DNA from 3 places in the Vreelandella sp. H-I2 genome. Region 1 is predicted to be linked to each of the others. Evidence: predicted binding sites of a transcription regulator. Region 1 holds the regulator's gene; each other region holds the start of a gene.
What was found. Region 1 encodes sigma-54, which starts transcription at its own class of promoters, with help from an activator protein. Its sites were predicted from a motif close to TGGCACNNNNNTTGCTNT; they were not measured.

Region 1 (10,475 bases):
ACCAGCCCACGGGTATAAGTGTCAATTAAGGTTTGACGAAACACATCGGCAAAACGGCTGCGCTGTTCGGGCGTAGCATTGCGGAAATAACTGCCCATCACGCTGGCGCCGATGTAACGAAAATCCGCCACCTGATCGAGATTTCGGTCCACTAATGCTTCAAGCTCACCCAGATTATTGGCGTAATAATCTTTGCGACCTTCAAGATCAGCCATTAGCGATTCTACATTATCGCGAACCAACGCCTCTGGCGACTGAGACTGCGCATGTAATTGCAACGGCAACAGCATTACCATTGTTGCTGCCATAACCACTAACCAGCGACCCAGCATTGATTTACTTCCATTCATAACCGTATCTCCCTACCCGTACACGTTAATGCACTGGGTGAATGCTTCGTTATCTGCAACGTTAATTACTTGCCATATTGGACACAAATTGCTGAATAAGTTCTTCCAGCACCAGCGCCGACTGGGTATCGCGAATCGTATCGCCATCCTCCAGCATATCGGGGTCCCCGCCCACACTTAAACCGATGTACTGCTCGCCTAACAGCCCCGCCGTTAGAATAGAGGCAATTGAGTCTCTTGAAAGCTGGCCTTCCAGCTCACTATCGAGACTCAGTACCACCCGCGCATCGTACCATTCAGTGTCTAGCTCAATCGTTTCTACCCGCCCCACCGTCACGCCAGCCATGGTGACTCGGGCGCGGGGCTTTAAACCGCCGATATTGGCAAAGTTGGCCTCCAGCTCAAATGACTGTGCGGGCGCAGAGAGCGTGAGTCCGCTAACACGCAAGCCGAGGAATACTAGCCCCAAGATGCCAGCGATCATAAACAGACCAACACCGAACTCCATGGTTTTACTGCGTTTCATGAAACTGCTCCACCCATTAAAGGCCGCCAAACATGACGGCAGTCAACATAAAATCAAGCCCCAGAACTGCAAGCGACGAATACACGACCGTCCGCGTCGTAGCACGCGATATTCCCTCCGACGTCGGCACCAAGTCATAACCTTGAAAGACAGCGATCCAGGTCACCACCAGCGCAAACACCGCGCTTTTGATCATGCCGTTACCAACATCGTTGATAAAGGCCACATTGGCCTGCATGTTGCTCCAGTAGGAGCCCTCAAACACACCCAGCCACTCGACGCCCACCAAATAGCCACCCCAGATACCTACCACGCTGAACCCCACCGTTAGTATGGGAAGGGACACGAACCCTGCCCACAGCCTTGGGGCCACCACACGGCGCAACGGATCAACACCGATCATTTCCATGCTAGTGAGCTGCTCAGTGGCTTTCATCAGACCGATTTCAGCGGTTAATGCCGACCCCGCGCGGCCAGCGAACAACAGCGCTGCCACTACCGGCGCAAGTTCGCGCAACAACGACAGCGCCACCATTTGCCCAAGCGCCTGCTCAGCGCCGAAATCGACCAGGATGGTGTAGCCCTGTAGCGCCAGCACCATGCCAATAAATAGCCCCGACACCAGCACAATGGCGAGGGAAAGCACACCGACAAAGTGCATTTGATGTAACCATAACCGCCAACCTTCGCGAGATGGCACGCCGATAGCAGATTGGAAGAGAAACACCCCTGCACGGCCTAACGCTTCCATTAAATCGCACCCTCGACGCCCAAGTCGGGTGATGCGCACGGCGCTGTTAGAAATTCTTGACTGCATTATCTTGCCCTGTGTTTACCCACCATTCGTGCGTTTACGCTAATTTGCCCGTTACCCTATCTTTGCCATCTGGGCTTCACCCAGAATATCGCGGTAAAACGCTTCTGCTGGATAGTGAAATGGCACCGGCCCATCGGGCTCACCATGAATAAACTGGCTAACCCGTGGGTCTTGATTGGTGTCCAATGTCTGCGGCGTACCATGGGCGACTACTTGACCGTCAGCAATCAAGTAGAGGTAATCCGCAATACTCAAGGTCTCTTTTATGTCATGAGACACCACCACAGAGGTCAGTTGCAGCGCCTGATTAAGGCGCTTTATTAGCTGCACCAGCACGCCCATTGAAATGGGGTCCTGACCGACAAACGGCTCGTCATATAAAATCAATTCTGGGTCCAGTGCGACGGCACGGGCCAAAGCGACCCGTCGCGCCATGCCTCCCGATAGCTCTGCGGGCGTTAAGTGCCGTGCCCCGCGCAGCCCAACCGCCTGCAATTTTAGCAGCACGAGGTCGCGCACCATCGTATCTGGCAAGTCAGTATGCACCCGTAGTGGAAAAGCAACATTTTCAAATACGTCTAAATCCGAAAACAGTGCGCCACTTTGAAATAACATCCCCATCCGTTTGCGTAGCGTAAACAACGCCTTTCGAGATAGCCGGTGCACATCCTGGCCATCGATCAATATACGTCCACGCTCTGGCGTCAGTTGCCCCCCGATCAGTTTAAGCAGCGTTGTTTTACCGGTACCGCTTGGGCCCATGATGGCGGTTACTTTTCCGCGCGGAATTGTCATATTTACGCCACGGAAAATTTCGTGATCGCCACGAGAAAAGTGAAGATCTTTAACTTCTATAAAAGGAGTATCTATCATGGATCAATTGACTCTTAACGCGGCGAAGCAAGGGTAACTATCATACCCTAGTTGCCACTATCACAGTTAAAAAACACCGTTTCTACAACATTATCGAACATTGAACTATAACGCTACTTATCATTATTCAGCGATTAAGCCCTCTTAATGATGAGCCCATTATTAATTTAGCCGCGTCATCGCTCTGTGGCCTCACCACTTTATATCTCGAGCGCCTTTGTGTTGAGTGTCTATGCCCTAAACGCCCTACGCACTCAGGGCTAACGAACTCAACTACTGCCTATAAGGGGTGTCGAGGTGTTATTATTGGCGGTTACTACTATGTATATTTTCAATTGTTAAGAGAAAACTCTATGCGCCAGCCTATCGCTCCGCCCAGCCTACTTCGCGAAAGCGCACTGCGTACGCTGCAAATTGAGCAGGCAGCTATTGGCGACCTCCAGGCTAAGCTAGATGAGAGCTTCGACCGTGCCTGCGAGCTAATCCTCGCCTGCCAAGGACGCGTGGTAGTGACCGGCATGGGTAAGTCGGGGCATATTGCTGGCAAGCTAGCGGCGACGCTAGCCAGTACTGGCACACCAGCTTTTTTTGTTCACCCCGGCGAAGCCAGCCATGGCGATTTGGGCATGATTACCCGCGCAGATGTCGTACTGGCGCTGTCTAACTCCGGTGAAACCGCCGAAGTCACAGCACTCTTACCGCTACTTAAGCGTCTGGGCACGCCGCTTGTCAGCATGACGGGGCGTCCCCACTCCACACTTGCTAAGCACGCAGATGCGCATCTGAACAGTGGTGTTGAGCGTGAGGCATGCCCACTCGATCTGGCACCTACCAGCTCCACTACAGCGGCGCTCGCCCTGGGCGACGCTTTAGCTGTCGCGCTCTTGGAAGCGCGTGGCTTTACCGCTGAGGATTTTGCCCTTTCCCACCCAGGCGGCAGTTTGGGAAAGCGCTTACTGCTGCGTGTCAGAGACCTGATGCACGATGGGGCGCGCCTACCTAAGGTTACACTGGGAAGCCCGCTGCGCGACGCGTTATTAGAAATCACCCGGCAAGGGTTAGGCTTCACCTGCGTGGTTGATAGCGATGGACGCCTGGCCGGGGTCTATACCGACGGTGATCTTCGACGCACGTTGGATCAGTTTTATAACCTGCGGGATGTGCTCGTTGATGATGTCATGACCCGACCGGGCAAACGCATTGGCCCCGACATTTTAGCAGCCGAAGCGGTACGTATAATGGAAGAAAGCCGGATTACAGCGCTAGCAGTCGTTGACGAACAACAGCGCCCTATCGGGGCTTTACATATGCATGATCTGCTTGCCAGCGGCGTTATTTAACGCATTGGCATTACTCAATAACGTTACCGACCCGCTTAACGAATTTAATGAAATGGAGGCTCTATGACCCTACCTGCTGCGCTAATTGATCGACTCCGCCATGTGCGCTTATTAGCACTGGATGTTGACGGCGTACTCACCGATGGTCGCCTGTATTTTCAGGCCGACGGTATCGAAATCAAAGCGTTCCACACCCAGGATGGCCATGGGCTTAAACTGCTCAAACGAGTAGGCATTCACGTTGCGCTGATTACGGGGCGCGATTCATCGATGGTTAGCCAACGCGCCGCAGCACTTGGCATCGACCATGTCCATCAAGGCAGTGAAGACAAGCTCTCCACCCTGCGCGAGCTTTGCCAGCGACTTGATGTAGAGTTGGAACAGGTGGCCTATTGTGGTGACGACCTCCCTGACCTAGCGGCTATTAAACGTTGCGGTGTCGGCATCACCGTTCCTAACGCGCCGGATTATATGCACACTCATGCCGATTGGATTACTGAGCGCCTAGGGGGCCACGGCGCTGCACGCGAAATTTGCGATACATTGCTTGAAGCTCAGGGGCACTGGGGCGCGGTGCTCGACACCTATCTGCACGGCCGTAAATAAATGTTTAAACGACTTAAAGTGCGCGTCTGGCTAACCGGCTTAGTGCTCTCTTTGGGCGTACTGCTGGTTTGGCTTGACCCAGGGGGACCTCAAGACATTACCATCGATCCTGAAGCGCAGGCGCAGGAGCCGGGTCACGTACTCGAAAACGCTGAAATTACGTTATTTGGTGATAATGGCAGCATCATGCAGTCGTTAGAAACACCACGCCTTATTCATACTCCCCAGCGAAGCGAGACCTGGACAGAAGCGCCCAAAGCAATATTGTATGACAGTGAGAATCGCCAGTGGTTAGCCAGCGCCGATGTCGGCATGCTCAATTCCTCTACCCAAGCCTTGCTGCTGTCAGGCTCGGCTAACCTGATCGCTCCAGACGAAGGTTGGCAGTTAGATACCGAGTTATTGCATTATGATGGATTAAACCAGCATGCGTGGAGTGAAACACCGGTAATGTTGCAGCAACCGCCCCAGCAAATGACGGCTTCACGTATGGACGCGTGGCTTAACGATAGCCAGGTTCGCTTAACTGACAATGTGCGCGGTATACATCCCCCGGCCACGCAACGCTAATAGGAATCATCATGAAAGCTATCATTTACACAGCCGTTTTCTTCATTAGCTTTTTTGCCCTTTCGATACCGCTATCGGCACTGGCCCAAACGAGCACTTCTTCACAACAGGCTCCGGTAGAAGTGGAAGCAGACCGCTTAGACCTTGATCAGCGGGCGGGCACCGCCGTTTACACGGGAGATGTAGACATTCGTCAAGGCGAAATGCAATTACGTGGCGAGCGGGTAGAAATTGAACGCAACGAGGCAGGCGAGCTTGCTCTGGCGACGGCCACCGGTGAGCGCGCCTATTTACGCCATCAAGCTGAAGGGCAAGATGGCCCTACAGAAGGCTGGGCGAGGCGTATTATCTATCACGTCGCCGAGCGCCGCGTAGAGCTGATTGACCAAGCCGAGCTCATTCAGCAAGAGGATACTTTTAGCGGCGGTCGCCTTGAGTATTTTATTGACCGTGAGGTGATTCAAGCGCGCTCTGATGTTGACGGCAGCGAGCCCCAGCGCATACGCATGACTCTTCAGCCGGAACAATAGGAGCCAAGCCGTGCCAACAGCAGACACCGCACCGATTAAAACTCTTTATGCTCACCATTTGGCCAAAAGCTACAAGCGGCGCCGAGTGGTTAAAGACATCAATATAGAAATTTCCCAAGGTAGCGTTGTGGGCTTGCTCGGCCCCAACGGGGCGGGCAAAACCACCTCGTTTTATATGATTGTTGGGTTAGTGAAATCCGATGCCGGCAAGGTAGGCATCGACGATGTGGACTTAACTCGCGCCCCCATGCATGAGCGCGCAGCGGCGGGAATTGGTTACCTTCCCCAAGAGGCATCCATTTTCCGTAAATTATCGGTTGCCGATAATATTATGGCGATACTCGAAACCCGCAAAGAGCTTAACCGCAGCGATCGGGAACAGCGCTTAGAGGCTTTGCTTGAAGACTTTCATATCACGCATATCCGCGACAATCTAGGCATGAGCCTATCGGGCGGGGAAAGAAGGCGTGTGGAAATCGCTCGCTCACTAGCGACAGAGCCTGCCTTTATTTTGCTAGATGAACCTTTTGCTGGCGTAGACCCAATTTCGGTAGGCGAAATAAAAACCATCATCCGTGCGCTAAAGCAGCGCCATATTGGTGTGCTAATTACTGATCACAATGTGCGTGAAACACTCGATATTTGTGACATCGCCTATATCGTGGGTGATGGACAAATCATCGCTAGCGGCTCCCCAGATGCCATTCTCACAAACCAGAAGGTGAGAGATGTTTATTTGGGTGCTGACTTTCGTCTGTAAGGCTTTTTTTAATTCTAACACTTCTTTTTGGCCTCTAAATAGTGGTCTACAATGACTTTGCCACCAATGGCATGCTTATTGCACTTGCACCTAATCCTCACTCGCACTAGTGTGGAGGATTCTGAATAACGAGTGGTTCTCAGATGGTCATGAAAGCTTCTCTACAACTGCGTATCGGCACACAGCTGACCATGACACCTCAGCTGCAGCAGGCCATCGCCCTGTTACAGCTATCAACGCTGGACCTTCGTCAAGAAATTCAGCAGGCCTTAGACGCCAACCCCCTGTTGGAACAGGAAGATGAATTTAGCGAACAGGCCGTCAGCGAGCCTAAAGAAGAAGAGTGGTCCGAAAGTATTCCCACCGAATTATCAGTAGATAGCGACTGGTCAGATACCTACCAGGATATCGGCAGTCACGGCGCCAGCAGTAGTGAAGGGCCCGACTTTGAGCGTCAGGCTGCCGGCCAGAGCCTTCATGGGCACTTGCTATGGCAACTGGCGATGACCGATTTTGGCGCGCGTGAACAGCAGGTCGCGGAAAGCTTAATCGATGCGTTAGACGCTAACGGCTATATAACCCAACCGCTCAATGACATCCGCGAAGGGCTTCGCACTCAAGGCATTGACGGACTTAGCCAGCGTGAAATAGAAACCATCTTGCTCAAGCTCCAGCAGTTTGAGCCAACGGGCATTTTTGCCCGCGACCTGCGTGAATGCCTAATGCTGCAGTTGGCGGCCCTTCCTGATGATACCCCGCTGCTGGTCCCCGCTCGCCGCTTAGTGCGACAGTTTCTTGAAGCGTTGGGCAAAGATGACATGCGATTGCTAAAACGCCGACTGGGCCTTGATGATGACCAGTTGGCGGATGTCATTTTGTTAATACGCAGTCTTGATCCACGCCCAGGCAGCGCCTATGGCGATACCGACGACAGCTACGTAACGCCGGATCTCGTCGTACGTCATGACCATGAAGGCTGGCATTTAGAACTCAACCCCGAGGCGCTGCCACGGCTGCGGATACAACCTGACTATGCCAGCTTGATAAAGCGTGCAGACAAAAGTCAGGACAACCAGTTTCTTAAAGAGCACCTTCAGGAAGCTCGCTGGCTGATTAAGAGTCTTTCAAGCCGCAACGATACGCTGCTACGTGTTGGTCGTGAAATTATCACACGACAAATTGGCTTTTTAGAGCATGGCGAAGAAGCGATGAAACCCTTAATACTCGCCGATATCGCCGAAGCCGTGGAAATGCACGAGTCAACTATTTCACGGGTGACCACTCAGAAATATATCCATACACCTCGGGGCGTTTTTGAGCTCAAATATTTTTTCTCAAGCCAGGTGAGCGGGCAGGATGGCGACAGCCACTCCAGTACGGCTATCCGCGCACGGCTCAAGAAGCTGATCCAAGAAGAGCCGCCTGGCAAGCCGCTTTCGGATAGCCGCTTAGTCACGCTATTAGATGAGGGGGGCATCCAGGTGGCACGTCGCACGGTGGCCAAATATCGCGAAGCGATGGGCATTCCCTCCTCCAGTGAACGGCGCCGTTTGCGCTAGCACTCGTTAACGTCTCAGGGAAACTCTCGACAAGGGCTTTGCAACGCGGCAAAAAGGGTTACAATCGAAGTACAGTCCGATGGATAAGGAGTACGTCAATGCAAGTTAATATCACTGGTCATCACGTAGAACTGACCGACGCCTTGCGTGACTATGTCAACGAAAAGCTTGAACGTGTAGAGCGCCATTACGACAATATAACCACGGTGCAAGTCACCTTATCAGTGGAGAAGGAGCGCCAGCATGCTGCCTGTACACTGCATGCTGCAGGCGCTGACTTACATGCCGAAGCCATAGACAGTGATATGTACGCCGCTATTGACGCACTAGCGGACAAAATTGACCGTCAACTCGTTAAACATAAGGAAAAAGCACAAGCTCGCGCCCAAGGCGCAGGTGTGCGTTAATTCAATGACGTTGGAAACCATACTCCCCCCGGAACGTGTTCTCTTCGACGTACCCGGGGGCAGCAAAAAAAGGGTGCTGGAGTTTTTCAGCACCTTTATTGCCCAAAATATCCCCAGCCTGGACAGTCAAGAAGTGTTTAGCCGTTTAATCGGTCGAGAGCGCTTAGGCAGTACAGGTATTGGTAACGGTGTGGCTATTCCCCACGCGCGCAGCCCCCACTGCTCTGCTCCTATCGCAGGTTTTTTAAAACTGGCAGAAGCGATTGATTTTGATGCTATCGACGGCGACCCGGTAGACTTGGTGTTTGTACTGCTAGTACCGGAAGAAGCCGATGATACGCATCTTTCTCTGCTAGGCCAGGTGGCGACCATTATGAATGATGCGGACACACGCCAGCAGTTGCGTAAAGCAGGCAGCCAGCGTGAGCTACTTGAGCTGATTACTGGCAAGATTCGTGAGCAGTCAGCAACCTGAGGGCCGTATAAACCTGTTTTTGAGCAGTTCAAACAACTGTTTCCGCTTACCACCCTCAACGCAGCTTGATCAAAGCAAAGAGAGACTCTATGCAACTGGTGATTATTAGCGGCCGCTCAGGGTCAGGTAAATCTATTGCCTTACAAGCGCTCGAGGATCTTGGCTATTACGCAATTGATAATCTTCCCGCCATGCTGCTGGGGTCGTTGGTTGACGAACTACGCGACCAGGGAGGCCGCGCCCACTTGGCGGTCAGCATCGATGCTCGCAACTTACCCGGTGCACTGGAGCGTCTGCCCTCGCTGTTAGAGGAGCTATGCCAGCGTAAAATTGATTTTCAAGTCATCTACCTGACGACCGATGCGCGTATTCTGCTTGAACGTTACTCCGCTACGCGACGGCGCCATCCGCTGACGCGCGATAGTGAAATGACGCTGGAAGAGGCGATTAATAAAGAAGAAGAAACACTGCATGATATTCGTGATCTAGCCGACTTACTCATCGATACATCACGCTTATCGGTACACGATTTGCGTCGTCGCATTACCGATCAAGTAGCGCACCAACGGCGCGATAAGTTGACACTGACACTCGAGTCTTTCGGTTACAAACGGGGTGTACCGTTAGACGCCGACCTGGTATTCGACGTTCGGTGTTTGCCTAATCCTTACTGGGATCCGACGCTACGTCAATTCACTGGACGCGACGCTAATATTGTGGCTTTTTTAAGCAGCTACCCGATTGTTGACGCCATGAGAGATGATATTCAGGCATGGCTTGAACGTTGGCTACCTGCTTATAAGAATAGCCAACGCAGCTACATGACTATCGCTATTGGCTGCACGGGTGGCCAACACCGTTCGGTCTATATGGTCGAACAATTAGCTGAGAGACTGGCACACAGCATAGGCGAGGTTCAATTACGTCATCGCGAACTAGGGCTGCAATATACGTTGGGAGGACAGCCAGACGTACCTTTAGCCAGCACTGTTTACAGCGACGAGCGACAAGAAACCTCTTAAGTGCCTCTACCCAATAATGACACCACTCGGCGAAAAGGAACCAGGGTGCCAGAAAGAATACTCACACTCACAAACCAACGCGGTTTACACGCACGCGCAGCCACTAAACTGGTTAAATGCGGCCAACATTTCACGGCAAAAATACGGATCTACAAGCAACATCAGGTGGCCGACGCCGCTAATATTATGTCATTGCTAATGCTAGCTGCCCCTTGCGGTACTGAGCTAAAGGTTAATGCAGAAGGGGACGACGCCGAACAGGCGCTTGATGCTATTCAAGCGCTGTTCGAAGCCCGTTTTGAAGAAGATCAGTAACCGCCCGCTTTTACTTGTCAGTCACCAGCCACCGTCATTGCATCTATTAACCAGCTTCCCGTGTGTACGCTGCCACGGGTATCGGTATCATCACCAATACCCACTAACCCAGCAAACATCCGTTCCAGGTTTCCGGCAATCGTAAACTCTTCGACAGGGTACTGTACTTTGCCGTTTTCGACCCAGAAACCTGCTGCCCCACGGGAATAATCACCGGTAACACCGTTAACGCCCTGCCCCATCAACTCGGTTACCCAAATACCCCGCCCCATTTCTTGCAACAGACTTTCACGGGATTGCAGCGGTGTTGCTAAACGCACGTTAC
Region 2 (10,475 bases), on a different contig from region 1:
GAGTAACGGCCGCCACGGCGTATGCTTTTTCGATCCTTCAATGCAGGCAGCGCTGTTGGCCCATGTGAAATTAGAGGCGGACCTACGTCAAGCGCAAGAAAACCGGCAGTGGATACTCTATTACCAACCCCAAGTGGATCACCTCGGCACTATCACAGGCGTGGAAGCGCTGCTGCGCTGGCAGCACCCCGAGCGCGGCATGGTGTCCCCGGGTGAGTTTATTCCGCTGCTGGAAAGCATGGAGCTGATTAACGATGTAGGTGAATGGGTATTGGAAAGCGCCTGCTGTCAATTGGCACGTTGGGCGCAGAACCCATTGCTCCGAGAACTGACAATATCGGTTAATATCAGCCCGCTACAGTTCCGTGATGAGGATTTTCTGTCCCGTGTAGAAAGGGTATTTGCGCGTACTCAGGCACCACTTTGCCGTTTAAAGCTGGAAGTGACTGAATCACTGTTTGTGGAAGCTCGCGATGAGGCTCGGGAAAAAATGCTCGCCCTTAAAGCGCAAGGCGTGCGCTTCGCTTTGGACGATTTTGGTACGGGTTATTCGTCGCTAGCCTATTTGGCCCAATTACCACTGGATCAACTAAAAATCGATCAATCGTTTGTTCATCAGGTGCTTGAAAGCCAAGCGAACGCAGCGATCGTTGAGAGTACAATTGCCTTGGCGAAGAGCCTTAACTTAGAGGTTATCGCTGAAGGCGTAGAAACCGAAGCGCAGCAGGCGTGGCTATTGTCCCATGGCTGCCATGCTTATCAAGGCTATCTCTTTGGACGCCCGGTGACGGTTGAAGCGATTGAAAAACTAATGTCGCATTAAACCCTTTATGTCGAACCAACAAGCCATTCATTTTAAAGCATCGCCAACGAGAGCAGGCGGGCTTCGATATCAACATTATGGTGTGCCAGCGTATCGGGGAGAATGACCTCCAACCGGGAGTCTTGCCGCCAAGCACTGCTTTCAACGCTGAGCGTGCCCTCAGCACGGTTGAGGCGTTTCCAGCCGTTATCGGTATGGAATACCCCTTTAATACGCGCTTCCCGCGGTAGTTCCCCTAAGCAGGCGGCTAGCCGATCCAGCTCAAAACGCTCGCTTGGGTGCCAGCGTAAACCTGTACTGGTATATCCTAGCGCCGTGCCGGTTTCACACTGAGGCTTACCGGGCGGGGGCGGAAAATCAAAGAATGTCCCTTCCAGGCTGTTTGTTGCCGCCAACTGCTGATGACTGGTAGGCATGTCTTTATTGCTGGCTTTGGCACTGCCGCTTTGGGTCAGTAGCGCTATCGGCAGCTCCCCTTGCTGGGCTTCATGTACCCATTTGCGCGGCGGCCAGCGCTTCGCCACAAAGTCGTGAGCGGCGTTGAGTTGCTCGGCTGTGCTCTGGTCGAGCATGGTGAGCGCCACGGCATCGGCCATATCGAGCTGATCGCGAAAAGTTTCGTGCTGTCGTGCTCGGGTATCCTCTAATCGGCGGGGGTCGAGAGTGGCAATAATGTCGTGCACGTCGACTACCTCATGAAAGGCTTCACCACGGAGCAAGTCCAGCAGCCCTGCCGGGTGGCCGAGGCCGGATGGCTCGATAATCACTCGATCGGGTTTGCTACGTGCCAATAAATTAACCAGCGCTGCCTGCAGCACAAAGGCGAGCTGACAGCACAAGCAACCGCCTGGTAGCCCTTTGATAACGATGTCATCGCGAGCGTCGAACATGGCTTGATCGATGCCGATTTGGCCAAATTCGTTGACCAGAATAGCCCACTTTTCACCCACAGGCTTCTGCTCAATCAGGCTGTGGATAAGCGTGGTTTTTCCGCTGCCTAAAAAACCGGTAATGATATGCACCGGTGTCTTTAATTTCGCTAACCCTGCCAAGGCCTAGCCCCCTGTCATATTCATAAAGCGTACTACTTGCACATCACCATCAGTGGTGAAGTGGTGACGCTCAGGCTTCAGCGGCAGGGCATTGATAATCGCCTCTTTAAGTACCTGCATATCGCCGGGGTGACGGCGCAGCACGGCACGAAGATCCACCGAGTGCTCGTTGCCTAAACACAGCAGCAAGCGGCCTTCTACGGTCACGCGCACCCGGTTGCAGGTGTCACAAAAGTTATGGCTATGGGGGGAGATAAAACCGACGCGGCTGTCGCTATCCGCCATTTTGTAGTAGCGCGAGGGCCCAGGTGTGGTTTCAGTCGTAGGGATCAGCGGGTAGCGTGATTCAATCAGCGCCTGGACGTCGTCGCTGGAATAGAAGGTTTCTGCCCGCGAATGGTCGGAAACATCGCCCAGCGGCATCTCTTCGATAAAGCTAATATCGAGCCCTTCCCGGCGGGCAAAAGTAACTAGGTCGATGACTTCGTCATCGTTACGGCCTTTTAAGATCACAGCGTTGAGCTTGATGCGCTTAAAGCCTGCTTCCTGAGCGGCATGAATGCCGTCGATCACTTTGGCTAAATCACCGGTGCGGGTGAGCTGTTTGAAGCGCTGCGCATCCAGCGAATCCAGGCTAATATTCAGCCGACGTAAACCTCCCGCGTAAAGCTGCTTGGCGTGTTTGCGCAGGCTGGCGCCATTGGTGGTCATGGTGAAGTCGTTAAGGCCCGGCATCGAGCCGATTTCATCGACCAACTGAGTGATATCACGGCGCACCAGCGGTTCGCCGCCAGTGAGACGAATTTTTTCCACGCCGAGTTCGGTAAAGGCGCGGGCGACCATGGCCAGTTCTTCTAGCGTCAGGACCTGTTCGCGGGGCAGGAAGGTCATCTCCTCGCTCATACAGTAAACGCAGCGGAAATCGCAACGATCCGTTACCGAGATTCGCACATAGTTAATGCGTCGGCCAAAGTCGTCAATCAGTTGCTGGGAAGCGTTTGCCTGGCCAGAACGTGGTTGAATAGCCTGTTGAGTCAGTCGTTGCTCGGTCATAGCCATCCCGTTAGTGGTTGTATGCTGACTACCTCGCCTGGTTGTGCGCCGTCTTGGTCATCGGCAAGCTCAATCAAACAGTTAGCAGCCACCATCGAGGTTAAAATACCTGAACCTTGAGCGCCGGTACTGCGCACATGTAGCTGCCCATTGTTATCAGTATGGTAAATGCCGCGAATAAAGTCAGTACGCTTTAAGCGGCTTTTTAACAGGTGATCGGCAATCGCATGGAGGCGTCGGGGCGGCGACATGGGCTGCCCATGGAGTCGATCCAGCAGCGGCGTCACAAACTGTAGGAAGGTTACCATGACCGCTACCGGGTTGCCGGGTAAGCCGACAAAAGGGGTGCGTGATTCGCCCAGCCAGCCGCAGGCCATGGGGCGCCCTGGGCGCAGCGCTACGCGCCAAAAAGCCAAACGGCCCAGTTGTTCCAGAGCGGTGCGCGTAAAGTCGGCCTGCCCTACCGATACACCGCCGCTGGTGATGACCAAATCGCTCTGTTCGGCGGCCTGTTGCAGCGCTGTTTTAGTCGCGTCTAGGTCGTCTTGCAGAATGCCCAGATCAATCACCTCGGCACCCTGTTCGGTCAGCAGGCCCATTAGCGTAAAGCGATTAGTGTCATAAATGCCTGCTTTGGGTAGCGGCTCGCCAGGGGCAGTGACTTCGTTGCCGGTGGAGAATATCGCTACTTTGGGGCGACGGCAAACGGTCACTTCGGCATAACCCAAGGAGGCTAAAAGCCCCAGAGACGCCGCATCAAGCCGTGCCCCCTCATGCAGAGCCGTCTCGCCAATAGCGATATCTTCACCGGCCTGGCGGACATGTTGGCCGTGTTTGAGGAGTTCTGGCGACTCGATGATCACATGCGCAGGCTTCTCATCTGAGGGTTCGCGCAGCTGTTCACTCATCACCACTGTATCGGTGCCCGGCGGCAATGGGGCGCCGGTGGTGATGCGCACGCAGTGACCGGCAGGTACCAATTCGCTGCGATACTGCCCGGCCAACACCTCACCGGCCAGCGGCCAATGGGTTTGCTTGGCTCCAATACCTTGTCTGGGCAAGGCTAGTGCTACGCCATCCATGGCCGCGTTGGTATTTTGCGGCACGTTAATGGGGGCCTGAATGGCGGTGGTCAAGCGGCGGCCGTGAGCCTGCGCCAGCGGGATCTGTTCGCTGCCCAGCGGCTGCTCAATCAAGGTGGCGAGCGCCTGGCGCGCTTCGTCAACGCTAAGCATTTTCTCGCCAAGGTCAAAGCAAGAGAGCGTCATCTGGTCTCCTTTACTGAATGTTTCAGCAGCGTCGCTTCCAGGCGTAGCTTCTCTTCCTCGGTATTTAGGTTGGCAAACGCATCGGGACAGTCCGACATATCGACCTTGCACCACGCATGGCGAGCATACCAGCGGTCAATCTTGCGCTCGCCTGCGGCGAGCGTTGCGGCCAAATCATCGGCCAGCGAAGTGCGCATTAGTGCAACGACAGGGTGCAAGCGATCACCATCAAAGGCGACGGCGATGTCCTGATCACCAATGCCTTCCACCATGCGCGCGACTAAATCATCAGGCAGGGCGGGGGAGTCGCAGGGAGCGACCAGCAACCAGGGCGTTTTTGCCGCGCGCAGGCCGCTATAGATTCCCATGAGAGGGCCTTTAAACCCGCCTTCTACATCCTCAATCACACGGTCGGCAAAGAAGCGATAAGCGTCGGCATTGCGGTTGGCGTTAATCAGCAGCTCGGCCACTTGGCCCTCAAGACGTTTAACCACATGACCGACTAATGGCAAGCCTGCAAAGGGCTCAAGTCCTTTATCACGGCCACCCATTCTGCGTCCTTCGCCGCCCGCCAGAATCATGCCGGTGAGTTCGTGAGTGGGTATCATGCGCTTGCCTCTTTAGATGAACGAGCCTGAGATGGTCGATTAGGTATCGCATCCAGTGTCAAGCGATTTTGGGTATTAATAGCCTGGAAATGGCGGCCTTTAGCGCGGGCAATCAACATGACGCCGAAGCGTTCAGCCAGTTCGACGCCTTTTTGGGTAACACCTGAGCGCGAGACCAGCACGCTAATGCCCATTTGTGCCACTTTTAGCACCATCTCTGACGTCAGCCGTCCGGTGGTGTAGAAAATATCCGCATCGGCACTGTCGGCTTGTTGCAACCATTGGCGCCCTGCCAGGGTATCCACCGCGTTGTGCCGGCCGACATCCTCGACAAAGTCGAGCACGTCGGTTTGGCGGCAAAGCGCGCAGCCGTGAACGGCACCCGCGCTACGGTAGGTCTCATTATAGGCATTAAGGTTTTGCAGCAGTTGATAGAGAGTAGACTGTGTCAGTTGCGTATCGGGGAGCGCCGTGAGGGCGGTTTGATCCAATAGCTTGCCAAATACGGTGCCCTGACCACAGCCGGTGGTAACTGTACGAGTGCTTAACCGTGCTTCTAGATCTTCGGGTAAGTGGCGTGTAATCACGACCGCGGCTTCTACCTCCCAGTCAACCTGCACGGCGGCTAAATCCTCGGCAGCACGGAGTAGCCCCTGATTGCGTAGATAACCCACTACCAATGCTTCGGGGTCATCACCCAGCGTCATTAAAGTGACGATTTCACGCTTGTTGAGGTAAACCGTCAACGCCCGCTCAGCGGCAATCGCCTGCTGGCGCGCATCGCCATATTCATCAACGATGCTGATCTCGGTAGTGGCCGGTAAGCGGGCTCGGCTTAACTGAAGGGCGGGCATCCGCAATCCTCGCTGCTAAAATGAAAGCATCTGTCTCTTACACTGACTCTGACTATTGTATCTGAGTGAAAATACCTGAGTAAAAAAGTCGGAGTTGACGATGATGGCGCCGGGAATGCTTACTTGTCTACCCATTCAAGCGCTATCCTTTTAAGTACTGTTTTTTCTAAGTACTGTTTTCTCTAAGTGCTATTTTTTCACATGCATCCATGCACGGTTCAGGGTTTTTAAAAATATGAGCGATAACCTACGCCCTATCAGTATCACTTTGGTGGCTGAGCCCAAGCAGGTGAAGCGTTTTACGCTGACGCAGTGGCGCATTGCTGAGCTTGCGCTTGGCGACCATGGGGCTGATGTGCTTAATCTTCAGCTTTCAATGACCGAGCGTGCTGCCTACCGTTTCAATCTAACGTCTACTACGCCGCGGTTATTCGTTCGGGCGGGCTTTACCGGGCAAACACCAAAGCCGGATGCGATTACCGCCAGTCAGGACGTCGCGGCTGGCTGGCTGGATGGCGAGCAACAAGTGCTGGAAGCCGCCATGCCAATGGCCATTCAGGTCTGGCTTGAGAGCTACCTGGCACGTCATGGGGAGGCACCGATGGAAATGCGCAAGAAGAAACGCAAAGGGGCTGGGCGCGCCAAAGACGCGCCCACCAAGGAGCAGCCTTAATGAGCCGCCTAGAGCGCTGGTCGCGACTGAAGCGTAATGCTCAAAAAGAAGAGGACGCCTCTCCAGCCACTTCAACTGTCTCAGAGCCAGTTGATGAAACGTCCACTGAACCCAATGCTGCGATTTACAGTGAGGGCGAGCAGACTTACAAGGCAGAGGAGCCACTTTCACCAACACCAGGGCGAGAAATTGAGCCCGGTAGCCTCGACCACACATTGCCAGACCCCGAGACGCTGGAAGCGGGCAGCGACTTCAGCGCGTACATGGTGCCGGGCGTCAGCGGCCCTTTGCGTCGGCAAGCATTGAAACGCCTGTGGGCCACTGGTAATTACAATGTGCGCGACGGCTTGGACGACTACGACGCCGATTATAATAAACTGCTTAAGCCCATGGCATCGGAGCTTGCCAGTAAACTGCGTCGCTGGACTCATAAAGTTGAAGAAACGGTCGATAAGCAAGTAGAGGATACCCAACCCGAGACCCAGAAAGACGTAGTCGCTAGCGAGCAAACAAAGGGACAGTCGGGTGAATTAGAGGATGAACCATCAACGTTGCGCGCTAACAGTGCCAACGTCGTAAAAAATACCTCAGTAGACGACCAGTCTGATTATCTTTCTGATACCCAGAAGAAAACATGAGATTGTTATTTAATACATAATAATCAGTTTCTTATAGTTGTTTCGGGCTAAAAGCGTTGGTGGCGTTAAGAGTAATTAGGTTGGCAAATATCGCATTTCGCCATAGGCTGAACTTAGCGTCAACGCATTGTTATGCCATAATAGTTAAATAATATAACTCAAAATTATAATAAGAATTATTCACTGACCGTGAGAATGCATGAACCAACGAATCCAACTGGCGTCGGTAGACGACCAGCGCAATGCCGAGGCTCGGGAAACGGTACGTCGACGTATCTCGTGGCCCGCTAACTTAACGCCAGCCAATGTGACCTACCACAGTCAAGGTCATGCCCTGCTGTTAGGCAGTGAGCGCGATACTCGACAAGCGGCACGTGCCCTGCAAGGACGCGGGTTAGCTTCGTTGACGTTAATTTTTACTGCGCCCAACGCCGCAGTTGTTGACGACGAGGTGAATGATAGCGACTTGCTCGCTGCCACCGAGATCCTCACTACCCAGGCGCTGACCCGTGCCCAATCAGAAAAACTACACATTAATGGCCACCTGGGCGCGTTTAACGCGACGCTGAATAGCGATGAGCCGCTTAATCTCGGCCGTGCCTTGATTGGGCGCGAAACGTTTGATCTGATTCTCGATTTAAACGACATTCCTTGCTTGCCGGTTGAATTGCCGCCTCCCGGCTACGTGGTAGTTGACTGGCAGCAGGCGGAAGCAAGAAGCAATGCGCTAGAACAATTTGCCGAATTGATGGGCGAATTCGACAAGCCGCGCTATTTTCAAGTCAATAGCGACTTATGTGCCCACTCCAGCAGCGGAAATGTAGGTTGTACTCGCTGTTTGGATGTTTGCCCAGCGGATGCCATCTCCTGTATCCAGGGCCGGATTGAATCCCGTATTGAGATCGATCCCTTCCTCTGCCAAGGCGTAGGGAGCTGTACCAGCGCTTGCCCCACGGGTGCGATTGAATTTCGCTTGCCCGAAACACGCCGGCAGCAGGATACGCTTTCCGCTTGGCTAGGCGCGTATCGCGAAGCCGGTGGCCAAGCGCCTGTGCTGCGTTTTATTACCCATGACTCCCAAGACGCCGAACGTGCTTTAGGCGTTATGCCCGCAGGCCACGTCATTGATGCCCCTTTAGAAGAACTGGGAGCGGCGGGGCATGATCAGTGGCTAACCGCTCTGGCCGCTGGTGCTGCTGAAGTACGCATCCAGTTACACCCCAATATACCCGCCCGCTTAAGCACTTTTTTAACCGATCAAGTCGCCCAGGCGCATGCCTTGTTGGGTGCACTGGGTCATGACCGTGCTCGTGTAACGCTGATAGAGGTAGCCGATGCAGAGGCTCGCGACGCATTGCCGACACTCACGCCTTTGACGGAAGCGCCGCTCAACCTGCCCGAACCTGAAAAGCGCGCGCGCTTTAACCGTGTGCTGGCGCGATTGGCCGAGTTGGGTAGCCCCAGTGGTGAGCGAGTGGCTATGCCGTTAGGCGCTGCTTACGGCGCCATTCAGGTCGATAGCGACGCCTGTACGCTGTGTCACGCCTGTGTCAGTAACTGCCCGACGCCTGCACTAAAGTCAGGCGGTAAAACGCCAGCACTTAGCTTCCTCGAAGCGGACTGCGTGCAATGCGGTTTGTGTGAGCAGGCCTGCCCGGAAAATGCGATTACCTTGATGCCCGGTTTCCTGGCATCAAGTGCTCGCGAAACGCGGCATATCTGTCACGAAGAAGCGGCTTTTGAGTGCATCAACTGCGGTAAGCCGTTTGCCACCGTCAGTACGGTAGCGACGATTAAACAGAAGTTGGCCAACCATCCCTATTTTGCCGGTGAAGCGATGATTCGTTTGGAAATGTGCGAAGACTGCCGGGTGAAAGATGTCTGGAAAACCATGATTCGCGATCCCGACGCGCAACTGAAGGTATAAGCCGATGACGGATTCACTGCCCACGCTTAAAGAAGCGGATGCGCTTCGCGCCGATATCTACCAACTGCTTGCCACGCTGTTGCGCCAGCCCCCAGATGCCGAACTACTGAGCTGGCTGGCTGACCTCGACATCGAGCAAGACGGCAGCCGTCTGGCGGAATGCTGGCATGCACTGGCAGGTGCGGCGCAGAAAGCCGATATTGAGCAATTACAGCGTGCCCACTTTCGCCTTCTGGTCGGCGTGATTCAAGGTGAAGTGGTGCCGTATGCCTCATGGTACCGCAATGGCGAATTGATGGAAGCAGCGCTGGTGGCGCTTCGTCAAGACCTGCGAGTGCTCGGCTTTGAACGTAGTGAGCATACGCGGGATCCCGAGGACCATCTCGCCGCACTGTGTGAAGTAATGGCGATGTTGATTGAATCCGAAAACCCAGAGCAGGCCTTCTTTTTTCAACAGCATTTAGCGCCCTGGTCAGTCGATTGTTTTGACGACCTGGGGCAGGTAGATGCCGCTTTCTATGCAGCGCTAGGGCAGTTGGGAAGCGCTTTTATGGAGAGTGAGCAGGCTCGTTTGATTAGCGACGCGAGCCATACGCCGGTACGTATTGTCGAGCTATAATAGCTGATACGGCATCGGTTACATGGCGCCCTATCAACCCGTGACCAAGCACTCCGATGAGAGCGCGAAGCAACCTGATAACAAAGGCCTAAGCTCCGGTGTCACCAGCCCCCTGTGACAATAGGCCCAGTATAAAAAAGCATGTAAGAGGAGAATCCCATGCAGCCGTCTTCAAAACTGTCTTCAACTTCAGCAGCACACAATTCTGAGCGCCGCCGGTTTATGAAAACCGTAGGGTTGGGTACCGCCGCTGCAGGCGCTGCGGCGGCCGTCGGTCATATCACCCTGGCTCAGGCTGACACTGCCCCGGTGAAAAAAGAAAAACAAACGGTTAACTACCGTGAGACTGATCACGTCCGTGCTTACTACGCCTCGCTGCGTGACTGACGGCGGAATGCCAGGAGATTTGCCATGCGCTTAACTCGCAAAACAGACACCCCCAAGGCCTCCGGGCTGGGTATTTCCCGCCGCCAATTCCTCAAGCGTAGCGGTGCAGCCACCGGCGGTGTGGCTGCTGTGGGCTTCATGGGCGCTCCGATGATGCGGCGCGCCGAGTCGGCTGACAAAACCCCCGTGCTGGACTCACCGGTCGAGGTCAAACGCACTATCTGCTCCCATTGTTCAGTAGGTTGTGGCGTTTATGCCGAAGTTCAAGAGGGCATTTGGACCAAACAAGAGCCCGCCTTTGATCACCCCATTAACCGTGGCGCACACTGCGCGAAAGGCGCCTCGCTGCGCCAGCACGGTCACTCAACGCGCCGTCTTAAGTACCCGATGAAACTGGTGGCCGGTGAGTGGGAGCGCATGAGCTGGGAAGACGCCGTTAACGAAATCGGCGACAAACTGCTTGAACTGCGCGAAGAGCACGGCCCGGACAGCGTTTATTGGCTGGGTTCGGCGAAGTTCAGCAATGAGCAGGCGTATTTAATGCGCAAGCTGGCCTCGTTGTGGGGTACCAAC
Region 3 (10,475 bases), 390 kb from region 1:
GTAGCTTCGGCCAGAGATGATTTTTGGCAATCGCCAGCTTCTCTTCCGCGATATAACCGGAGAGGCGAATTTGCTCCATGCGGTCGAGCAGCGGACCTGGAATCGAATCCAGCGTGTTCGCGGTGCATATAAACAGCACCTTGGAAAGGTCCATGCGAACATCTAAATAGTGATCTAGGAAATCGACGTTCTGCTCAGGGTCGAGCACTTCCAGCAACGCTGAGGCGGGATCGCCCTGGAAGGATTGCCCCATTTTGTCAATCTCGTCGAGCATAATCACCGGGTTCTCGACCTCTACCTCTTTAAAGGCCTGCACCAGCTTACCGGGCATCGCGCCCACATAGGTGCGCCGGTGCCCTTTAATTTCCGCTTCATCGCGCATACCGCCTACCGAAAAGCGGTAAAACTGACGCCCCAATGCTTCGGCAATCGAGCGACCGATGGACGTTTTACCCACCCCGGGCGGGCCTACGAGCAGCACAATTGAGCCGCCCACATCACCTTTGAAGGTGCCCTCGGCCAGAAACTCGACAATGCGCTCTTTTACGTCTTTCAAGCCATCATGGTCACGATCCAAGACTTGGCGAGCGTGGGGTAGATCCAGTTGATCCTGGCTGGTAACACCCCAAGGCAACGAGGTTAACCAGTCGAGGTAATTACGGGTGGTGCCATACTCAGGCGAACCGGTTTCCAACACGCTGAGTTTATTCAACTCATCGTCGATACGCGTTTGCACGCGCTCGGGTACCACCAGCGATTCCAGCCGTGCTCGAAAGGTATCCACATCGTTTTCACGATCGTCTTTAGAGATGCCGAGTTCACGCTGGATGACCTTGAGTTGCTCGCGCAGGAAAAACTCACGCTGGCGCTCCTGCATTTGCGCATTCACCTGCTCGCTGATCTCTCCCTGAAGCAGCGCCACATCGATTTCTTTACGCAGCAAGGGCAAAACTTTTTGCATTCGCTCACCCACCGGGAGGGTGGCGAGCACATCCTGAAGCTCAGGTCCTTTAGCCGAGGTAATCGCTGCGGCAAAATCGGTCAACGGCCCCGGCTGATGGGGGCTAAAGCGATTGAGATAATGCTTAAGTTCCTCGCCATACAGCGGGTTGATCGGCAGCAGCTCTTTAATGCCGTTGATGATCGCCATGGCGTAGGCGCGGGTCTCTTCATTCTCCGCGTCAACAGGCTCTTTCGGGTAGGTCACTTCGACCAGATAAGGCGGCTCTTTGGAGAGCCAACGGGTAATCTTGAAACGCTGTAGGCCCTGAGCGATAAACTGAATCTGCTCGTCTTCGCCCTTGAGCTTATGCACTTTGACCGCAGTACCGATCTCAGGAAAGCCTTCGTGATCAAGTGAGGTAACGCCTTGCTCGCCCACAAAGGCAACGCCCAACGTATGGTGGGGGGTGTTACCTACCCGGCGCATGGTCTCTTCCCAGCGCTCACGATTAACGACCAGGGGCTGGACCTGGGCGGGGAAAAAAGGTCGATTATGAATAGGCAGAAGATAAATGCGCTCGGGCAGCATTTCGCTAGCGGGCACCAGGGAATTTACCCGTTCGCCGTCTGAGCGGTACTCTTTGCTATCCTGTTCTTCAGAGCTTTCTTCGGAACCTTCATCAGAACTTTCTTCGAAACTGGCTTTAGCGCTATTTTCAGCGCCGTGGGCGTTGTCTGTGGCTGATGATTCCTCATCATCCACTTGCCAATCAAGATGTTCGTAATCGCGTTCGTAATCCTGGTCGCTCATGCGTCCTCCAATGAACCGATGTCGGCGATAAGAACCGCCTAGATTTGTTCATGGAATGTGGGCAGTACGCTAAAACTTCAACCCTGCACGAGTAGAACAGTCATTTTAAACCGCTCTCTACGGCCGCGGGCAAGCACTCCTTTTACAATTATTGTGGCCAAAGCTGGGGCATGGGGCGCCCATTCACCCGCCATACTCCACGCACCACATCAAATTGTAGCTCGCGGGTGCCGAGCGGCAGTCCTAACCATAACGCGGCAACGGTAGGTGCATCGTGCCAAGTAAAGTCGCCATCAACCCGATCAAGCCATTTTGCCTGCTCTTTTTCGTTGCCAAGATTAACCACGCTAAGTTCATCCAACCGGCGAGCGTCAAAAAATAACGCCCCGTCCGCATCGAGTTGAATGCCCAACAACGGACTATCGATGGCAACGGTCGTCACATCTAAACGCGGCGAGTCACTGAGCATTTTTCGTAAATCTGATTCAAGACGGGCTATTAACCCTTCGGCCATGGGTAGACTTTCATCTCCCCAGGCGGCTTCCTGGCGTAACCGACGAATAACGTGGCGAACGGCATCAGCGTTGATACGCGAGAGCTCCATCTCTATCCGCCCATTGAGCAGCGGCGTGTCTGGTGCTTCAGAGGGCACCATCACATCGCCCACATCTAAATCAACGTTGATACGCAGCTCGCTTTCGTCCAGTTCCATATGGCTATTCAAATCGAGTGGCGAAAGCTGAATATCGTAGGAAGGATAGCTCAATGTCAGCGTTTCAATATGCAGGTGATCGCGTTGGGCAAAATGGTAAGCGCCCTCAGTATACGTATAGCGACTTTCGAGCTCTGTCGGCCCTAGTGCAAGCTGCGCCATACCATCCGTGAGTGTCAATTGATCTAACAACGCACGCAGACGCCAATCACCAAAAACGCCTTCCAGGCGCAGTCGGCCACCGCGAACGGCTAATTCACGGCCATTTTGTTGAATAACGAAGGGGGCAAGGGAAAGACGTAGTTCACTGTGACCGCTAAGGGTGTGATAGCGTCCTTGCCAGCGTGGTACGGAAGGGGCAGTTACTTCACCCACCGCTTGCTGCAACACGGTATCCAAACGGGGTAACACGGTGCCTTCGACATCTGTGCTTAAAATACCGTGGCGTGCCCGATAGGTCAGTTCAAGGCGCCATGGGCGACCCAGTAACGGTGAAAGAATCAGCCTACCTTGGGAACTTAGCCAGCCCTGCCGACTCTCAGTTCGGTTAACACGCCATTCACCCCGCGCTTCCAAATCTTCCAGCGCTTGGCGCAGGCCGCGTTCAAAAAGAACGCTTGAGAGCAGTTGCGCTGCCATCCATACCACGGCGATGATTGCCAGTGTAGGGACAATCAGACGTTCCTTGCGCATGCTACCTCCTTGAAGCTAACGCCTTGAAGCTAAAGCACCAGAAAAAGCTATATACCGCTACTGAACTCACTTGCTCCTTGTTGCACACCACTCATACTTTTTAGTGCAACCAGAACCACAGGTGCATAGTACTCCATGCGTAGGCGCCAGCCATCACATCATCAATCATAATGCCAAAACCACCTGCTACTCGGCGGTCTGCCCAGCGTATTGGCCAGGGCTTAAAGACATCGAAGATGCGAAATACCACAAATCCCCATAACGCAGCCTCCCAAGAAAAAGGCACCGCTGCCATGGTCAGCCAATAACCGACAAATTCGTCCCACACGATGCCTGAGTGATCGTGCACGCCTAAATCTTGTGATGTTTTATCACACAGCCAAACGCCCACAACAAAAGCAACAAAGCAAATGCTTAGGTACCACCCCAGTGGCAAATCCGCCATCATCCAGTAGAACGGAATCGCTGCCAGCGTGCCAAAGGTGCCGGGGGCCCAAGGCACCGTACCGCTACCTAAACCAAAAGCAAAAAAATGTGTTGGGCGACGCCAGACACTTTTCGGTGCGCGATTCATGGCGTTTCCCCACTAAAATGCTGCCAGCCGGCATAGCCACTGACATAACGACTCAGATCACGCTGGCCAGAGGCGCTAATGCCTAACGTCTCGCAACAGTGGCCAATCACCGTTAGCGTCAAGCCTAATGACGCCAAGCGCTGTTGCGCCTTCGCTATATCGGCAGCGTTTAAGGTCACTAGCAGCTCATAATCATCACCACCGGAAAGCGCTGCCTTCAGGGCTGCTTCCGTGCCTAGCAGGCTTTCTAAGCCTTCCGCTAACGGCAACGCATCCAGCGTAATGTCGGCGCCGACCCGTGAGGCCTCGCGCAGATGCGCCAGGTCGGCCAGTACGCCGTCAGAAATATCCAGCGCGGCAGTGGCTAAACCACGCAACGCCAAGCCTGCTGCCAAGCGTGGTTCCGGTAATAGATAGCGGCGCAACAATGGGTGCTTCAGATCACGCTCACCCTGCTGCCAGAGCGCCAGCCCTCCTGCCCCACCCCCCAACGCGCCAGTGACCGCAATTAGATCACCTGCCTGAGCACCGCTACGAGTGAGCGCTTCACCTACCGGCACTTCACCCATCACGGTAACGCCTATCGACAGCGCACCGGATGTAACGTCTCCGCCCACCAGGGCCGTGGCGTGTTGCTGGCTAAGCGCATGAAAACCACGCGCATAAGCCTCCAGCCAAACGTGGGTTGCCTCATCGTCGGCAAATTGGTGTTGATCAAACGTTAACGCCATCAGGCACCAGCGAGAAGTCGCCCCCATGGCGGCCAAATCGCTAAGCGCAACGGCCAGCGCACGGTGACCCACCGCGAAGGCTGGTGCTTCGCGGGGAAAGTGCACATCCACCACTGAGGTATCAACACTCACGGCCAGCTGCTGACCCGCAGAAGGTGCCAGTAGCGTGGCATCGTCTCCACATCCTAGTGTGACGCCATTTGACGCAGTCGACGCCTCCTGCGACGACATGAAGTAGCGTCGAATCAAATCAAATTCGGCAAGCACAAAGGCCCCTTAGACGCATCGTCAAATCGCTCGCGTTCAGAGACGGCGAGCGCTGACCTCGGCACTACGCAGGCGAATCGCCAGCTTGTCTAGAATGCCGTTCACGTATTTATGGCCGTCGGTGGCGCCAAATGACTTAGCCAGCTCAACGCCTTCGTTAATCACTACACGATAGGGTACTTCCATACGGCGAGAAAGCTCGTAAGCGCCTAACCGCAGAATCGCCAGCTCTACTGCGTCCAGATCTTCCAGGCGGCGGTCTAGCAGGGGTGAAATTTCACGATCCAGCTCGGTTTTAAAGCGCACCGTGTTGTGCAGTAGCTCATGAAACAGCGCCTTATCGGCGATTTCCATTACCTTCACCCAGTTTTCGTGATCTTCCAGGTCGTCATCCGCCACCTGACTACGAAACTCGGCTTCAATCGTCGTAATGGATTTGCCCGTCATGTGCCACTGATAAAGCCCCTGCACCGTTAGCTCACGTGCCGCATGACGGCCCTGCTGAGCGGCAGAGGGTTTACGCTCGCTCATTGAGTCTCTCCTAGCGGTAGCGCACGTAGCAGCGAGACCATTTCCATGGCGGCCATGGCGGCTTCAGTCCCTTTATTCCCCGCTTTAGTGCCCGCGCGCTCAATCGCTTGTTCGATGTTTTCTACGGTGAGCACGCCATTGGCTACCGGGGTATCAAACTCAAGCTGCAAATGATTAATCGCCGTATTGCAGCCACCCGCCACGTATTCAAAATGCGGCGTTCCGCCACGAATCACCGCGCCCAGCGCAATCACTGCATCAGGCTTCATGACCTTCAGTACGCGTTTAACCGCTAGCGGTAGTTCCCAAGCACCCGGCACATGAACGATATGAATATGCTCGGCATCGACGCCGTGACGCGTCAAGCTGTCGACAGCACCTTCTACTAGGCTATCCACTACGTGATGGTTAAAACGGCCGACGACGATGACATAACGGCCATCAACATCAACAAAAGTACCTTCAACTTGAGTGAGGGAGTGCATCAATTTATTCCTGCTAATTAATTCTGCTGGATTAACTCTACTGGATTAGCCCTTCTGGATTAGTCCTTTTGGGTTAGTCCTGCTGAAAGGTTGGCTCATACGCCGTGTCATTAGGGCCCAAACGCTCAACGACTTCGAGATCAAAGCCGGACAGCGCGGAGAACTTCCACGGTGAACTCAGTAATCGCATTTTACCCACGCCTAAATAGCGCAAAATCTGCGAACCAGTACCGATGGTTAAATAGTTGCCAGCACCATCAGAATCGCTGGTACGCGGCTGACGAGTACGCTCCAAAAAGATATCCAGTTGATCTTTTAAATCCTGATGCGGGCGTCCGTCATCGATCAACACAAACACCCCAGCCTTGGCGCCAGCGATTTCTTCCAGCGCGCGGTGGGCATCCCAGCGGCACTGTTCGCCTTTCATCAAGCCCATCACATCGCGCAGCGTATCGGCAAGATGTACGCGAACCGTGGTGGACTCCTCCGGCGTAGGCTGACCATTAACTAGTGCCAAATGGTGAGCGCCTTGGATGCGATCACGAAAAACGTGCAGTGTCAGCTCGCCATGGGAGGTCATGACCGATGACGCCTCCAGATGATCGATGGTCTGCTCGTTGACAATGCGGTAGTGAATCAAGTCAGCAATAGTGCCGATTTTAATCCCGTGCTCGTGGGCAAACGCCTCAAGCTCAGGGCGGCGCGCCATACTGCCGTCATCGTTCATAATCTCGCAGATCACACCGCTTGGGTCGCACCCTGCCAGTGCTGCCAGGTCACACGCTGCCTCGGTATGCCCCGCCCGACGCAGTACGCCGCCTGGCTCTGCCATCAGCGGGAAAATATGCCCCGGCTGAACGATATCAGAAGGCTTGGCATGGGGCGCTACTGCCGCTTGTACCGTGCACGCGCGATCTGCAGCGGAAATCCCGGTAGTGACGCCTTCGGTTGCCTCAATGGAGAGAGTGAACTTGGTGCCAAAGCCGGAACCGTTATCACGCACCATTAGCGGCAAGTTAAGTTGCTCACAGCGGGCACGTGTCATCGGCATACAGATCAGACCACGGGCAAAACGGGCCATAAAGTTGATATGCTCGGCCTGCACTTTTTCAGCGGCCATGATGATATCACCTTCGTTTTCGCGATCCTCGTCGTCCATGAGAATCACCATTTTGCCCTGGCGGATATCGTCCACCAGCTCGGCGATAGGGGCTAAGCCTCTAGAGGAGGAGTGCGCCATGGAATCTCCAATTTATGTAGTCACGAACGGTTCGTCGCGAAAGATAGTCGTGAAAGACTGTCGCGAAAGACTGTCACGTTAGCTGCGATTTGCGCGTCAGGTTACCTTGCTCTCGCTAAATTCACCAGATGTGCCGGTTGCGCTAGTCGTTTGGGGGGAAGCGATAATGCGCCAATCACGCCCCACCGCCCGTATATCATGAATCGTTAATCGCCGCTGATCGGCCATGCGCGAAAGCCCCGGCAACGCAAATAACGGCCGAGCTTCACCGCCTAACAGCGTGGGCGCTACAAATAGCTGTAGCTCATCAATCAATGCCGCATCGAGTAGTGCGCCCGCCAGCGTCGCACCGGTTTCCACCAGCAGTTCATTAACTTGCTCATGTTCGGCTAACCACTGCAGCATCAAAGCAAGGTCGATACGGCCATCACTGCCGGCTGGCAACACATGGATTTCAGCGCCGGCCTGTGTAAGGCGAGCACGCTTTTCAGCCGCGTGGGCAGGTGTAGTAATCACCAGTGTTCGCCCCGGTTCGCTCAAACAAGCTGCCGCCAGGGGCAGACGCAACCGGGTATCTAAAATCACCCGCAGGGGTTGGCGCTGTACTGCCTCAGCAGCGTTGGCAAGCTGTAGCTGATCTGCGCGCAAGGTAAGCCGCGAATCGTCCATGATAATGGATTCTACGCCGCTTAATATCGCGCTGGAACGCGCCCTCAGCCGCTGAACTTGAGCGCGCGCCTCAGGGCCGGTAATCCACTGAGACTCCCCAGATCCCATAGCGGTGCGGCCATCTAAACTCATCGCCATTTTCAAACGCACAAAGGGACGCTGCCGGGTCATACGGGCAATAAAACCAGGATTTAGGGCACGCGCTTCGCTTTCGAGCAACCCTACCGCCACCTCAATGCCGGCTTCTTCAAGCAAGCGGATGCCACGTCCACTAACCTGGGGGTTGGGATCCTGCATAGCGATCACTACCCGAGCCACCCTGGCCTCTAGAAGAGCAACAGCGCAGGGGCCTGTACGTCCAGTATGCGAGCAAGGCTCAAGGGTGACGTAGGCAGTCGCGCCTTTGGCGTGTTCACCAGCGGCATTTAACGCGTGGATTTCCGCATGGGGCCCACCGGCACGCAGATGAAAGCCTTCACCGACCACGTGATCATCGCGAACAATCACGCAGCCCACCCGTGGGTTGGGGTCGGTGGTATAAAGCCCTTTTTGTGCCAGCTTTAGCGCCCGCGCCATATAGCGGTGATCGGCTTCGTTAAACACAGCACTCATTTTGACGGCGCGCTCTTGTTTGAGGGCTCTTGGGAAAGCCTGTCAATTTCAGCGCGGAACTCATCCAAGTCCTGAAACTTACGATACACCGAGGCAAACCGAATATAGGCGACATGATCAAGGGTTTTAAGGGCTTGCATCACCGACTCGCCGATATCACGCGCGTTGATCTCGCGATCGCCCCGCGCGCGCAAGGTTTGACGAATGCGCTCCACCGCCGCCTCAATGGCTTCTGCACTAACCGGTCGCTTTTCCAGCGCACGCAGCATGCCTGCCCGCAACTTGGCTTCATTAAAGGTTTCCCGTGAACCGTCGGACTTCACCACGCGGGGCATGACGAGTTCAGCGGTTTCGTAGGTGGTAAAGCGCTCCTGGCAGCTCGCACATTGGCGGCGACGGCGTACTTGGTCACCATCGGCTACCAACCGAGAATCAGTCACTCGAGTATCGTTTGCACCACAAAAAGGGCAATGCATGGCGGTCAACCTATTGTCAGCTCGTGTCGGCTTACGGCACGAGTTAGCGTGTTATAACCTGTTAATGTGTGTGCTATTAATAACGTTTAAACGTGACATCAACCTCGTATTGTAACAATTTGGCACACAAGCTGCAGTGTTTGTGGCAGATTGTTTATCAGGAGCTTTCAATGTCTTCCTTTGAACAGACCGTTCACGGTTACCTCAGTCACCTGTATGGGCCCCGTGCTGGCGAAGTTCAGCGCCGTTTAAACCAGCATATTGAGCACTTTCTTTCGCTTGCCCCCTTTTCACCCGCCCCCGACGATGCACCGTCTAAAAACGCACCCTCTTGGAGCGAAAAGGATCAATGGGTGATTAGCTATGGTGATTCTATTATAGAAGAGGGTGTACCGCCGCTGGCGGTGCTGAGCGATTTTCTTCAAGTGCGATTGGGCGAACGCATCAGCGGCGTCCATGTGCTTCCGTTCTTCCCCTGGAGTAGCGACGACGGTTTTTCAGTCATCCACTATCGCGAGGTTAATAGTGAGCTGGGTGACTGGTCGCATATTCGCGAGCTCGCCAGCCATTACGACTTAATGGCGGACCTGGTACTCAACCACGTTTCGCGGGAATCTCTGTGGTTCGTAGATTATCTGAGCGGTAGCCTGCCCGGCCGCGATTACTTTATCGAAGTCGATCCCGATACCGATGTCTCTCAAGTGGTTCGCCCACGCAGCAATCCGCTACTGGTGCCTGTTTCTACCCGGCGCGGCACCCGCTACCTGTGGGCAACGTTCTCCGAAGACCAGTTAGATTTAAATTTTGAACATCCGGATGTATTACTGGAGTTCGTAGGCATTTTGCTGTTCTACCTTGAGCAGGGCATGCGAATTATCCGCTTGGATGCAGTGGCCTTTCTATGGAAGCGACTAGGCACCCCCTGCATTCACCTGCCGGAGACGCATACTGTCATACGCCTGCTGCGGGCCATTGTGGATTATGTTGCCCCCGGCACCTTACTGGTGACTGAAACCAACGTTCCTCATCAGGAAAATATTAGCTATTTCGGGCTGGAACGGCTCCCCAAAGGCCCGCCCGATGAAGCTCATATGATTTATCAGTTCACCTTACCTCCCTTGTTGCTCCACACCCTGACGCGGGGAGAAGCCCGCACCCTGCAAACCTGGCTTGCCAGCCTGCCCGTGTTGCCTGACCACTGCACTTATCTGAACTTTACCGCCAGCCACGACGGCATTGGCGTGCGTCCACTGGAAGGCCTACTGCCTGATCACGAGCGGGACGCGCTGTTAGAACTGATGCACCGTTTCGGCGGTTTTGTCAGCATGCGCAGCAATCCGGATGGTAGCGATACGCCTTACGAGATCAATATCACGTGGTTTGAAGCCATGCGCGGCACCCGCCGAGGCCAGGACCCTTGGCAAATTGCCCGCTTCCTATGTAGCCAAGCGATTATGCTGAGCTTACAGGGGATTCCCGCGCTTTATATCCATACGTTAACGGGCACGCTCAATGACGTAGAAGGCGTTGAGCGCAGTGGACGTCTGCGTTCGATCAATCGCCGGCGCTGGCAGCGCAGCGAGCTCGACCTACTATTAGATAGCCCCTCGACCCCCACCCACGATGTTTTCCACGCTTTAAACCAGCTGCTCGATCAGCGCCGCCAGGAACCCTGCTTTCATCCCAATGCCGCGCAGCGAGTATTGGACTCAGCACCCGAACTGCTGGCGGT

Region 2: ACUVOF_RS11735 (DUF3305 domain-containing protein) is a predicted target of sigma-54. The motif match lies at 5,763-5,780, and genes of this name have one in related genera.
Region 3: ACUVOF_RS13255 (sugar phosphorylase) is a predicted target of sigma-54. The motif match lies at 8,864-8,881, and genes of this name have one in related genera.

What each region holds. Positions count from the first base shown of each region.
Region 1 covers NZ_JBRAMC010000005.1:394,864-405,338, reverse strand. Annotated here, with positions in the region: gene ACUVOF_RS15010 (MlaC/ttg2D family ABC transporter substrate-binding protein) at 1-350, opposite strand, end outside; gene mlaD (outer membrane lipid asymmetry maintenance protein MlaD) at 412-876, opposite strand; gene mlaE (lipid asymmetry maintenance ABC transporter permease subunit MlaE) at 893-1,693, opposite strand; gene ACUVOF_RS14995 (ABC transporter ATP-binding protein) at 1,745-2,566, opposite strand; gene ACUVOF_RS14990 (KpsF/GutQ family sugar-phosphate isomerase) at 2,920-3,906, shown strand; gene ACUVOF_RS14985 (KdsC family phosphatase) at 3,970-4,512, shown strand; gene lptC (LPS export ABC transporter periplasmic protein LptC) at 4,513-5,082, shown strand; gene lptA (lipopolysaccharide transport periplasmic protein LptA) at 5,094-5,612, shown strand; gene lptB (LPS export ABC transporter ATP-binding protein) at 5,623-6,372, shown strand; gene ACUVOF_RS14965 (RNA polymerase factor sigma-54) at 6,516-7,931, shown strand; gene hpf (ribosome hibernation-promoting factor, HPF/YfiA family) at 8,030-8,338, shown strand; gene ACUVOF_RS14955 (PTS sugar transporter subunit IIA) at 8,343-8,813, shown strand; gene rapZ (RNase adapter RapZ) at 8,903-9,835, shown strand; gene ACUVOF_RS14945 (HPr family phosphocarrier protein) at 9,881-10,150, shown strand; gene pmbA (metalloprotease PmbA) at 10,168-10,475, opposite strand, start outside.
Region 2 covers NZ_JBRAMC010000004.1:201,859-212,333, reverse strand. Annotated here, with positions in the region: gene ACUVOF_RS11765 (bifunctional diguanylate cyclase/phosphodiesterase) at 1-823, shown strand, start outside; gene ACUVOF_RS11760 (CobW family GTP-binding protein) at 856-1,875, opposite strand; gene moaA (GTP 3',8-cyclase MoaA) at 1,879-2,928, opposite strand; gene moeA (molybdopterin molybdotransferase MoeA) at 2,925-4,196, opposite strand; gene mobA (molybdenum cofactor guanylyltransferase MobA) at 4,193-4,804, opposite strand; gene ACUVOF_RS11740 (formate dehydrogenase accessory sulfurtransferase FdhD) at 4,801-5,658, opposite strand; gene ACUVOF_RS11735 (DUF3305 domain-containing protein) at 5,894-6,331, shown strand; gene ACUVOF_RS11730 (DUF3306 domain-containing protein) at 6,331-6,969, shown strand; gene ACUVOF_RS11725 (4Fe-4S dicluster domain-containing protein) at 7,169-8,896, shown strand; gene ACUVOF_RS11720 (TorD/DmsD family molecular chaperone) at 8,901-9,515, shown strand; gene ACUVOF_RS11715 (twin-arginine translocation signal domain-containing protein) at 9,675-9,902, shown strand; gene ACUVOF_RS11710 (molybdopterin-dependent oxidoreductase) at 9,927-10,475, shown strand, end outside.
Region 3 covers NZ_JBRAMC010000005.1:7,615-18,089, reverse strand. Annotated here, with positions in the region: gene lon (endopeptidase La) at 1-1,753, opposite strand, end outside; gene ACUVOF_RS13295 (DUF945 family protein) at 1,902-3,158, opposite strand; gene ACUVOF_RS13290 (phosphatidylglycerophosphatase A family protein) at 3,259-3,732, opposite strand; gene thiL (thiamine-phosphate kinase) at 3,729-4,730, opposite strand; gene nusB (transcription antitermination factor NusB) at 4,767-5,261, opposite strand; gene ribH (6,7-dimethyl-8-ribityllumazine synthase) at 5,258-5,746, opposite strand; gene ribBA (bifunctional 3,4-dihydroxy-2-butanone-4-phosphate synthase/GTP cyclohydrolase II) at 5,820-6,986, opposite strand; gene ribD (bifunctional diaminohydroxyphosphoribosylaminopyrimidine deaminase/5-amino-6-(5-phosphoribosylamino)uracil reductase RibD) at 7,083-8,267, opposite strand; gene nrdR (transcriptional regulator NrdR) at 8,264-8,743, opposite strand; gene ACUVOF_RS13255 (sugar phosphorylase) at 8,914-10,475, shown strand, end outside.